2 regions of the Escherichia marmotae genome follow, and region 1 is predicted to be linked to the other one. Evidence: predicted binding sites of a transcription regulator. Region 1 holds the regulator's gene; the other holds the start of a gene.
What was found. Region 1 encodes PurR, which represses purine synthesis genes. Its sites were predicted from a motif close to CANGCAAACGTTTGCNTG; they were not measured.
Positions count from the first base shown of each region.

Region 1 (5,420 bases):
TGAATCAATAAGATACTGAAGCCTGATTTGAAATGACATCGCCCCCAAAACGGGGGCGATAGAATGACATTTAGCGTGCAACCCGAAGACCGCTTTCGATCCCACGTGAGAACACCACTTGCCAGAGCTGAATATCGCGGGCGCGGAAAGCACCAGCGCAAGCATTCAGATAATAGGTAAACATCCGTTTAAAGCGCTCACTGTAGTTATCAGCAATTTCTGGCCATGCGGCGAGGAATCGCTCATACCAGGCCATTAACGTGGTGTCGTAATCGGCACCAAAGTTATGCCAGTCTTCCATCACGAAATGTGGTTCGCTGGAGCGAGCAATTTGCCGAACAGAGGGCAGACAACCGTTCGGAAAAATATATTTATTTATCCACGGGTCAACATTCAGGTCGGTTTTTTTCGAGCCGATAGTATGCAACAGGAAAATACCTTCCGGTTTCAGATTACGATCCACCACTTCGAAATAGGTATCGTAATTTTTCGGCCCGACATGTTCGAACATTCCAACCGAAACAATACGGTCAAACTGGTCGTTCAGGTCCCGGTAATCTTGCAGCAAGATGGTGACATCCAGACCTGCGCAGCGCTCCTGAGCCATTTTTTGCTGTTCGGCAGAAATCGTGACACCCACCACACTTACGTCATAATTAGACGCCATGTAATGTGCCAGACCGCCCCAACCACAGCCAATATCCAGTACGCGCATACCCGGTTTTAACTGCAATTTTTCACAGATCATTTTGAGCTTCGCTTGCTGGGCTGATTCCAGATTATCGGCATCTTTCCAGTAAGCGCAGGAGTATTGCATGAAGGGATCAAGCATGCGGCTAAACAAGTCATTACCGAGATCGTAATGCTCTTTGCCAACTATCCAGGCACGTTTTTTACTTTGTAGATTGAAAAGGCGTGCACCAGCAATGCGCAGTGTGTCTTTGAAATGATGGGGGAGTTGGTTTTCGAGACCTGCGCGCAAGACCTTGCTAAAAAACATATCCAGTCGGTCACATTCCCACCAACCATCCATATAACTTTCGCCTAACCCTAACGATCCTTCTTGCAGGACGCGTTTAAAAAAATCGGGGTTTTTAACACGAATATCTGCCGGAGCAGGGCCATTAATAGCAATGCCAGCACGGCTAAGTAATTCGTTGGCGATACGATACCAGTTGTCATCCGGTACACTGACTTCTTCTATACACGATGAACTCATAGTTTCTCCATCACTGGTCGGTGATCAGAACCTTAAAACAGCGTAGACGCTTTTTGGGCTTTGTGAGAAATCTCGCAGAAAAAACCGCGAGTCTATAATCCGACGTAGAACAGAGGGAAAGGAGGAACCCTTGCCGAAATGACCATCCATAGTAAACCGGGAACACTCCTGTCCCCGTAGAAACATAATATTTATCGTAATCTTAACAACTGAAAATTAGTATAGGCCGCTAATTTCAATCATACAACAAAATTTTGTTAGCGGCCTAAGTATAAAGATATCGATATATATCAATGCGATTCACTATGAGCGACTTCGGCATTGCTTTGATTCTGGCAGTCTCGTTCTTTACAACGTTGCATCATGTAACCCAGAGCGGCCAGCACCACAGTTGATAACATCACGCTAGTGGTGGTGAACAGAGGTGTGCTAACGCTGATAAGCCAGGAAACCACCAGGCTTGCGAGGAAGCACAGTCCCAGTTGCAGAGTGTTCTGCAAGGCTGCGGCGCGTCCGGTTGCATGTGGGAAGGGCCGCAACGCCTGTGCGACAACAATCGGGTAGATTGCGCCGTTGGCAATCGCCATCACACAGAATGGGACCAGAATTTCGACCAGTGAAACATGGCTAATGAATCCTGCCGCCCAGGTTGCCACGACGCTGATAGCAAACAGCATCAGTAGCCACGGCAACAACTGCTTACCTTGCCATTTCTGCAACGCGGCGCGACAGCCATAACCACCAATCAGAAACGCAATAGTTTGCGGGACATAACTTAAACCAATGACGGCCGGGCTGTAACCCATTTCGCTAAGGATGAACGGAGAACCGGTCAGCCAGGCAAAGAAACTGGCTGAACAGGCAGCATAAATCAGTACGTTTCCGCGATAGATTTTTGAACGCAGCAGATCGGTAAAGGTCAGACCATCCTGGCTATCATTACGTGTTTTAGTCGTGGGTTTAAGCCAGAAAATGGGCAGAATCAGTACTACGGTAATGGCAAACAGGGTGGCGAAAATCGCCTGCCAGGAAAAATGGACCAGCAGCCAGCTACCTAAAAGAGGAGCAAGCGCCGGAGACAGCCCCACTAACGGCATGATAGTGGCGAAAATACGATTCACTTTTTGTGAAGGGTAGTAGTCCGTCACCAACGCCTGCCAGATAACTGCCGCGGCGCAGACCCCCACAGCTTGCACGAACCGCAATACCAGCAGAGTGACGGCGTTTTCCACCCATAACATCCCCAGACTACCCAGAGCAAAAATTGTCAGGCCGATCAATAACACCGGTTTACGACCATATCGGTCGGAGAGCGGCCCCCACAAGAGCTGGGCTGCGGCAAAACCGGCAAGGAACAGACTAAGGCTGGCACTGACAGCAGACGCAGGCGTTTGCAGATCGGCCTGAATGGCGGCGAAAGCAGGCAGATACATATCGGTTGCCAGAAAACCGAGTACGCTCAAACCCGCCAGCCAGACTAAAAATCTTTTCCCAGGTTGCATGTATATTCTCTAAATCTCTCAATTAAACACCGTCGCAAAGTGTAGGGAGTGAAATTCGTGTTGTGAAACGGTAATATTTGATGACTGGTTTCAAAAATTTTGCAGGCAAACTATGTGGTCTGAGTATTCTCTCGAAGTGGTTGATGCGGTGGCGCGTAATGGTAGTTTTAGCGCCGCGGCCCAGGAGTTGCATCGCGTTCCTTCTGCGGTCAGCTATACCGTTCGTCAGTTGGAAGAGTGGCTGGCAGTGCCGCTTTTTGAAAGGCGTCATCGTGACGTGGAACTGACCGCTGCCGGGGCGTGGTTTCTCAAAGAAGGGCGTTCTGTTGTCAAAAAAATGCAGATCACTCGCCAGCAATGTCAGCAGATAGCGAACGGTTGGCGCGGTCAGTTAGCCATCGCGGTAGATAATATTGTCAGGCCAGAACGCACGCGGCAGATGATTGTTGATTTCTATCGCCATTTTGATGACGTCGAACTTCTGGTTTTTCAGGAGGTGTTTAACGGTGTCTGGGATGCGCTTTCCGACGGACGTGTGGAACTGGCGATTGGTGCGACACGGGCGATTCCGGTAGGTGGGCGTTACGCCTTCCGTGATATGGGAATGTTGAGCTGGAGTTGTGTTGTTGCCCGCCACCATCCGCTTGCGTCGATGAATGGGCCGTTCAGCGATGATACGTTGCGCAACTGGCCGTCACTGGTGCGCGAAGACACGTCACGGACGCTGCCCAAACGTATTACCTGGCTGCTCGATAACCAAAAGCGCCTGGTTGTCCCGGACTGGGAATCATCGGCAACCTGTATCTCGGCCGGGTTATGCATTGGCATGGTGCCGACCCATTTCGCTAAACCGTGGCTGAACGAGGGGAAGTGGGTAGCATTAGAACTGGAAAATCCATTCCCTGATTCGGCATGTTGTCTGACCTGGCAGCAGAATGATATGTCGCCTGCGTTAACCTGGCTGCTGGAGTATCTCGGTGATAGCGAGACGCTGAATAAGGAATGGCTGCGGGAGCCGGAAGAGACTCCCGCAACGGATGATTAACGACGATAGTCGCGGAACGGACCGTCAGCCACGGAGCGGCGTTCAATAAGCCGCGGATGAACTTCAATTGACTGCGGTTCTTCGCGTTTGTTGACGATACGATCCAACAGCATGTTGAACGCCGTTTCGCCCAGCGAATCTTTTGGCTGATGGATAGTCGTCAGCGCCGGAGTAAAATAACGGGCGTTGCGCACGTTATCATAACCGATCAGCGAAATATCTTGCGGTACGCGCAGACCCATTTCATCAGCGGCGCAAAGTGCGCCCATAGCCATGATATCGCCGCCACAGAAGACAGCAGTAGGGCGGTGCGGTTGCGACAGGATTTGCTGCATGGCGCGATAACCCGATTCAGGCTCAAAGTCACCCTGCACAATCCAGTTTTCCGGCACCTTGATCATGGCTTCTTCCATCGCTTTCATAAAACCCGCCAGACGGCCAGCGCCGGTGTTGCGCTCCAGCGGACCAGGAATAACGCCAATTTCGCGATGACCGCGTTCAATCAGATAGCGCCCGGCCATGTAGCCGCCTTCAAAAGCGTTATCGATAACTGCATCGGTAAAGTCCGCTTTTGCTTCGCCCCAGTCCATCACCACCATCGGGATATGGCGATACTCTTCCAGCATCGCCAGCAATGGTTCCGGATACTCAGAACACATGACCAGCAGGCCATCGACGCGTTTTTGCGCCATCATCGACAGATAGGCCCGCTGTTTCTCAAGATTGTTCCACGCATTGCCCAGAATCAGTGTGTAGCCTTTCTGGAAGCAATTTTTTTCTACCGCTTCAATGATCTCGGCAAAATAGGCCGCTTCGCTGCTGGTCGCCAGCAAACCGATAGACTTGGTGTGGTTAACCTTCAGGCTACGCGCCACCGCGCTAGGAGAGTAGTGTAATTCTTTAATCGCTGCCCACACAGCGTTACGAGTCTCTTCCGCGACAAAACGCGTTTTGTTTATAACGTGTGACACAGTTGTAGTGGAAACGTTTGCTCGTTTCGCTACATCTTTTATTGTTGCCATTCCATTTCACTCCAGACCCTAACTTCAGCTCCTGCAAAATCGCAAGGTAAACGTTTGCCTTTACACACCTTACGCACAACGAAAGTGTTGCGGTACGCCGGAAAAATGACACGGAGCGTCAGGAAGGGGTCAATGGCCAGTACGCAAATAGTGTAAGCGTGGAATTTTGGCCGATCTTGATGAAAAGGGGAAGTAGTAAAAACACTTATCATTATAAATGCCGGGAGATTTTTTCATCACACTGTGTAAAAATGAGTAATATCATTTTTTGTGTGGTAATAAAAAAGGAGAAAACTTGATGAGCATCGACCTTAAATTTTCATTGGTAACAACCATTATCGTTCTTGGTTTGATCGTGGCAGTGGGTTTGACTGCCGCGCTGCACTGATTTCCCCTCGAGGGAGCGCGTTCTCCCTCGCATCTCTCTCCTCTTTGTTAGCAAAATGGCAAAAGTGTTTTCTCTTTTTGTTATTTTCATTCTTTTGTGATTGATGTCATGCTTTCGCCACTTTGATGAACATCGCGTGATGACGCGAAGAGGTGGAGATTAGGCATGAAAATTAACTATCCGTTGCTGGCGCTGGCGATTGGCGCGTTTGGTATCGGGACAACGGAGTTCTCGCCAATGGGCC
Region 1 covers NZ_CP025979.1:730,940-736,359, forward strand. Annotated here, with positions in the region: gene C1192_RS03925 (riboflavin synthase) at 1-11, shown strand, start outside; gene cfa (cyclopropane fatty acyl phospholipid synthase) at 71-1,219, opposite strand; gene punC (purine nucleoside transporter PunC) at 1,510-2,721, opposite strand; gene punR (DNA-binding transcriptional activator PunR) at 2,834-3,766, shown strand; gene purR (HTH-type transcriptional repressor PurR) at 3,763-4,788, opposite strand; gene cydH (cytochrome bd-I accessory subunit CydH) at 5,087-5,176, shown strand; gene C1192_RS03960 (MFS transporter) at 5,342-5,420, shown strand, end outside.

Region 2 (5,420 bases), 1.8 Mb from region 1:
TTGAGCCCGGGGATTTCACATCTGACTTAACAAACCGCCTGCGTGCGCTTTACGCCCAGTAATTCCGATTAACGCTTGCACCCTCCGTATTACCGCGGCTGCTGGCACGGAGTTAGCCGGTGCTTCTTCTGCGGGTAACGTCAATGAGCAAAGGTATTAACTTTACTCCCTTCCTCCCAGCTGAAAGTACTTTACAACCCGAAGGCCTTCTTCATACACGCGGCATGGCTGCATCAGGCTTGCGCCCATTGTGCAATATTCCCCACTGCTGCCTCCCGTAGGAGTCTGGACCGTGTCTCAGTTCCAGTGTGGCTGGTCATCCTCTCAGACCAGCTAGAGATCGTCGCCTAGGTGGGCCGTTACCCCGCCTACTAGCTAATCCCATCTGGGCACATCCGATGGCAAGAGGCCCGAAGGTCCCCCTCTTTGGTCTTGCGACGTTATGCGGTATTAGCTACCGTTTCCAGTAGTTATCCCCCTCCATCGGGCAGTTTCCCAGACATTACTCACCCGTCCGCCACTCGTCAGCAAAGAAGCAAGCTTCTTTCTGTTACCGTTCGACTTGCATGTGTTAGGCCTGCCGCCAGCGTTCAATCTGAGCCATGATCAAACTCTTCAATTTAAAAGTTTGATGCTCAAAGAATTAAACTTCGTAATGAATTACGTGTTCACTCTTGAGACTTGGTATTCATTTAGCGTCTTGCGACGTTAAGAATCCGTATCTTCGAGTGCCCACACAGATTGTCTGATAAATTGTTAAAGAGCAGTTGCGACGCAGCTTTCAGCTCACTGTCGCGAGGTGGCGTATATTACGCTTTCCTCTTTCAGAGTCAACCCTGAATTTCAGGATTTTTTCTCTTCAACCGAACCGGCTGTTTGTGTGAAGTGATTCACATCCGCCGTGTCGATGGAGGCGCATTATAGGGTGTTCTCCGTAGGCCGCAATAGAAAAATTGCAAAAAAATGACTGACTGCTGCATTCCCCAGCAAAACCCCGCTTTATACCTTTTTACACACAGAGTTATCCACAATCATCAGCGTTATTTCTGTATTCCTGAACCGCTAATGGCAATCAAAATCGAGATCACCATCGAAACAAAAAAATTCGCGAGCGTTGCGCAAACGTTTTCGTTACAATGCGGGCGAAAAATAAAGATGCCCCGTTAGGGGCGTTAGCTGAGTTTTTTGCGAAAAATTCAGCTAACGCTCTCTGTAATAGTCAAATCCAGGGGATTTACCATGCAACAACGTCGTCCAGTCCGCCGCGCTCTGCTCAGTGTTTCTGACAAAGCCGGTATCGTCGAATTCGCCCAGGCACTTTCTGCACGCGGTGTGGAGCTGCTGTCTACAGGGGGCACTGCCCGTCTGTTAGCAGAAAAAGGCCTGCCGGTGACCGAAGTTTCCGATTACACCGGTTTCCCGGAGATGATGGATGGACGCGTGAAGACCCTGCATCCAAAAGTGCACGGCGGTATTCTGGGCCGTCGCGGTCAGGACTATGCCATTATGGAAGAACATCAGATCCAACCTATCGATATGGTGGTCGTTAACCTGTACCCATTCGCCCAGACCGTGGCCCGTGAAGGCTGCTCACTGGAAGATGCGGTTGAGAACATCGATATCGGCGGCCCAACCATGGTGCGCTCCGCCGCCAAGAATCATAGAGATGTCGCTATCGTTGTTAAGAGCAGCGACTATGACGCTATTATTGAAGAGATGGATGCCAACGAAGGTTCTCTGACTCTCAATACCCGTTTCGACCTCGCCATCAAAGCCTTCGAACATACCGCCGCCTATGACAGCATGATCGCCAACTACTTCGGTAGCATGGTTCCGGCTTATCACGGCGAGAGTAAAGAAGCGGCTGGCCGCTTCCCGCGCACACTTAACCTGAACTTCATTAAGAAGCAGGATATGCGCTACGGTGAAAACAGCCACCAGCAAGCTGCCTTCTATATAGAAGAGAATGTGAAAGAAGCCTCCGTTGCCACCGCAATCCAGGTTCAGGGTAAAGCCCTTTCCTATAACAACATCGCTGATACCGATGCGGCGCTGGAATGCGTGAAAGAATTTGCGGAGCCAGCCTGTGTGATTGTGAAGCACGCTAACCCCTGCGGTGTCGCCATCAGCAGCACGATCCTTGATGCTTACGATCGCGCGTATAAAACCGACCCAACCTCCGCATTCGGCGGCATTATCGCTTTTAACCGTGAGCTGGATGCTGAAACCGCGCAGGCTATTATCTCCCGTCAGTTTGTTGAAGTGATCATTGCGCCGTCCGCCAGCGAAGAAGCCCTGAAAATCACCGCCGCCAAACAGAACGTGCGCGTCCTGACCTGTGGTCAGTGGGGCGAGCGTGTTCCGGGCCTCGATTTCAAACGCGTGAATGGCGGTTTGCTGGTTCAGGATCGCGATCTGGGCATGGTTGGCGCAGAAGAACTGCGCGTGGTGACTAAACGCCAGCCGACCGAGCAGGAACTACGTGATGCGCTGTTCTGCTGGAAGGTGGCGAAGTTCGTGAAATCCAACGCCATCGTCTATGCCAAAAACAATATGACCATCGGGATTGGCGCGGGCCAGATGAGCCGCGTGTACTCCGCGAAAATCGCCGGTATTAAAGCCGCCGATGAAGGTCTGGAAGTGAAAGGTTCCTCGATGGCTTCTGACGCGTTCTTCCCGTTCCGCGACGGTATTGATGCCGCCGCCGCTGCGGGCGTGACCTGCGTAATCCAGCCTGGCGGTTCTATCCGTGATGACGAAGTGATTGCTGCCGCCGACGAGCACGGTATTGCGATGCTCTTCACCGACATGCGCCACTTCCGCCATTAATGGAGCGACAGATGAAAGTATTAGTGATTGGTAACGGCGGGCGCGAACACGCGCTGGCCTGGAAAGCGGCGCAATCGCCGCTGGTTGAGACCGTATTTGTCGCACCAGGTAATGCGGGAACGGCGCTGGAACCTGCGCTGCAAAACGTCGCTATCGGCGTGACCGATATCCCGGCGCTGCTGGATTTCGCGCAAAACGAAAAGATCGACCTAACCATCGTCGGCCCGGAAGCACCGCTGGTGAAAGGCGTGGTTGATACCTTCCGCGCCGCTGGGCTGAAAATCTTCGGCCCAACCGCAGGTGCCGCACAACTGGAAGGCTCGAAAGCATTTACTAAAGATTTCCTGGCCCGCCATAAGATCCCTACGGCGGAATACCAGAACTTCACCGAAGTAGAACCTGCATTAGCGTATCTGCGTGAGAAAGGCGCACCGATCGTTATCAAAGCGGACGGTCTGGCCGCCGGGAAAGGTGTTATCGTGGCGATGACACTGGAAGAAGCTGAAGCGGCTGTTCACGATATGCTGGCGGGCAACGCTTTTGGCGACGCGGGTCATCGCATTGTGATCGAAGAGTTCCTCGACGGCGAAGAAGCGAGCTTTATCGTGATGGTGGACGGCGAACATGTGCTGCCAATGGCCACCAGCCAGGATCACAAACGCGTAAGCGATAAAGATACCGGGCCGAACACCGGCGGGATGGGTGCTTACTCTCCTGCGCCAGTGGTGACCGATGAAGTTCATCAGCGCACGATGGAACGCATCATCTGGCCAACCGTAAAAGGCATGGCGGCGGAAGGCAACACCTACACCGGTTTTCTCTACGCGGGTTTGATGATCGACAAACAGGGTAATCCGAAGGTTATCGAGTTTAACTGCCGCTTTGGCGATCCGGAAACCCAGCCGATTATGCTGCGCATGAAGTCCGATCTGGTTGAACTCTGCCTGGCGGCCTGTGAAGGCAAGCTGGACGAGAAAACGTCCGAGTGGGATGAACGTGCTTCTCTCGGCGTGGTGATGGCTGCGGGTGGATATCCAGGGGATTACCGCACCGGCGATGTGATCCACGGCCTGCCGCTGGAAGAAGTGGAAGACGGCAAAGTGTTCCATGCGGGTACGAAACTGGCAGATGACGAGCAGGTGATCACCAGCGGCGGGCGCGTACTGTGCGTCACCGCGCTGGGTCATACCGTGGCAGAAGCGCAGAAACGCGCTTATGCCTTAATGACCGATATCCACTGGGATGATTGCTTCTGCCGGAAAGATATCGGCTGGCGCGCCATCGAACGCGAGCAGAACTAACGCGACAGTTTTGCCAATAGCGTTTTGCGCGTGATCCCTAACTGGCGGGCGGCTTCGGTTTTGTTGCCGCCCGTTTTCTCCAGCGCCGCCAGAATCACCTCCTTTTCCACTTCCACCAGCGGCTGAATATCCTGACTTTGCACCAGCGGAATCGACGTACTGGCAATCGCCAGCGGCAGCTCGCGTTCGGAAATATATTCCCCGGTCAGTAGCACCACCGCCCGTTCCACTGCGTTTTCCAGTTCACGAATATTCCCCGGCCAGTCGTAATGAATTAGCAGATCCATCGCCTGCGGCGTAAAGCCTTTTACCGCCTTGCGATTACGTTCAGCAAAGCGCTGCAGAAAATGATCTGCCAACAGAGGAATATCTTCCCGCCGTTGACGTAGCGCCGGCACTTCAATCGCCACCACGTTCAGTCGATAGTAGAGATCCTGGCGAAAACGCCCGGCATTCACCTCTGCGGCAAGATCGCGATGGGTCGCGGCAATCAGCCGGACATCGACAGAAATAGTCTGGTTGCTGCCAACACGCTGGACTTCACGCTCCTGAATGGCACTCAGCAGACGAACCTGCATCATTGGAGAAATATCGCCAATTTCATCGAGAAACAACGTGCCGCCGTCCGCCTCAACAAAGCGCCCTTCCCGCCGTTTATCGGCACCGGTAAACGCCCCTTTTTCATGACCGAACAATTCGGACTCCAGTAAGGATTCGTTGAGTGCCGCACAGTTGAGCGTTACCAGCGGTTTTTCACTACGTGCGCTACTGGCGTGAATTGCTCTGGCAACCAACTCTTTGCCGGTGCCAGAATCGCCGTGGATCAACACCGTTGCTTCCGATGGTGCGACGAGGGCTATTTCACTGAGTAAGTGTTGCATCGCCGGGCTTTTCCCAACCATCCCAAACTGGCTGGCTAGCACGGTAGGCGTTTCAGAAGCGACAATCTGCGTATGAGCAAGCGCCTTTTCCAGCGTTGCCTGCAAGTTATCGAAATCCAGCGGCTTGATGAGATAATCCAGTGCCCCGGTTTTCAGCGCTTCTACCGCCGTCTCGACGCTGGAGTAAGCGGTCATAATCAGCACCGGAATTGCCGGATTTAACGCTTTAATCTCTTTCAGCGTGGCGATGCCGTCCATCTCCGCCATTCGCACATCGCAAAGCACAAGATCAAAAACCTGTTCCCGCACCTGCTCCAGCGCCTGTCGCCCGCTGTTCGCCAGCGCGACGTTATAGCCCCAGCCACGTAGCAATGCCTGCAAGATGGTGCAGTGGCTAATGTCATCATCC
Region 2 covers NZ_CP025979.1:3,557,770-3,563,189, reverse strand. Annotated here, with positions in the region: rRNA gene C1192_RS18325 (16S ribosomal RNA) at 1-622, opposite strand, end outside; gene purH (bifunctional phosphoribosylaminoimidazolecarboxamide formyltransferase/IMP cyclohydrolase) at 1,240-2,829, shown strand; gene purD (phosphoribosylamine--glycine ligase) at 2,841-4,130, shown strand; gene zraR (sigma-54-dependent response regulator transcription factor ZraR) at 4,127-5,420, opposite strand, start outside.
Region 2: purH (bifunctional phosphoribosylaminoimidazolecarboxamide formyltransferase/IMP cyclohydrolase) is a predicted target of PurR. The motif match lies at 1,116-1,133, and genes of this name have one in related genera.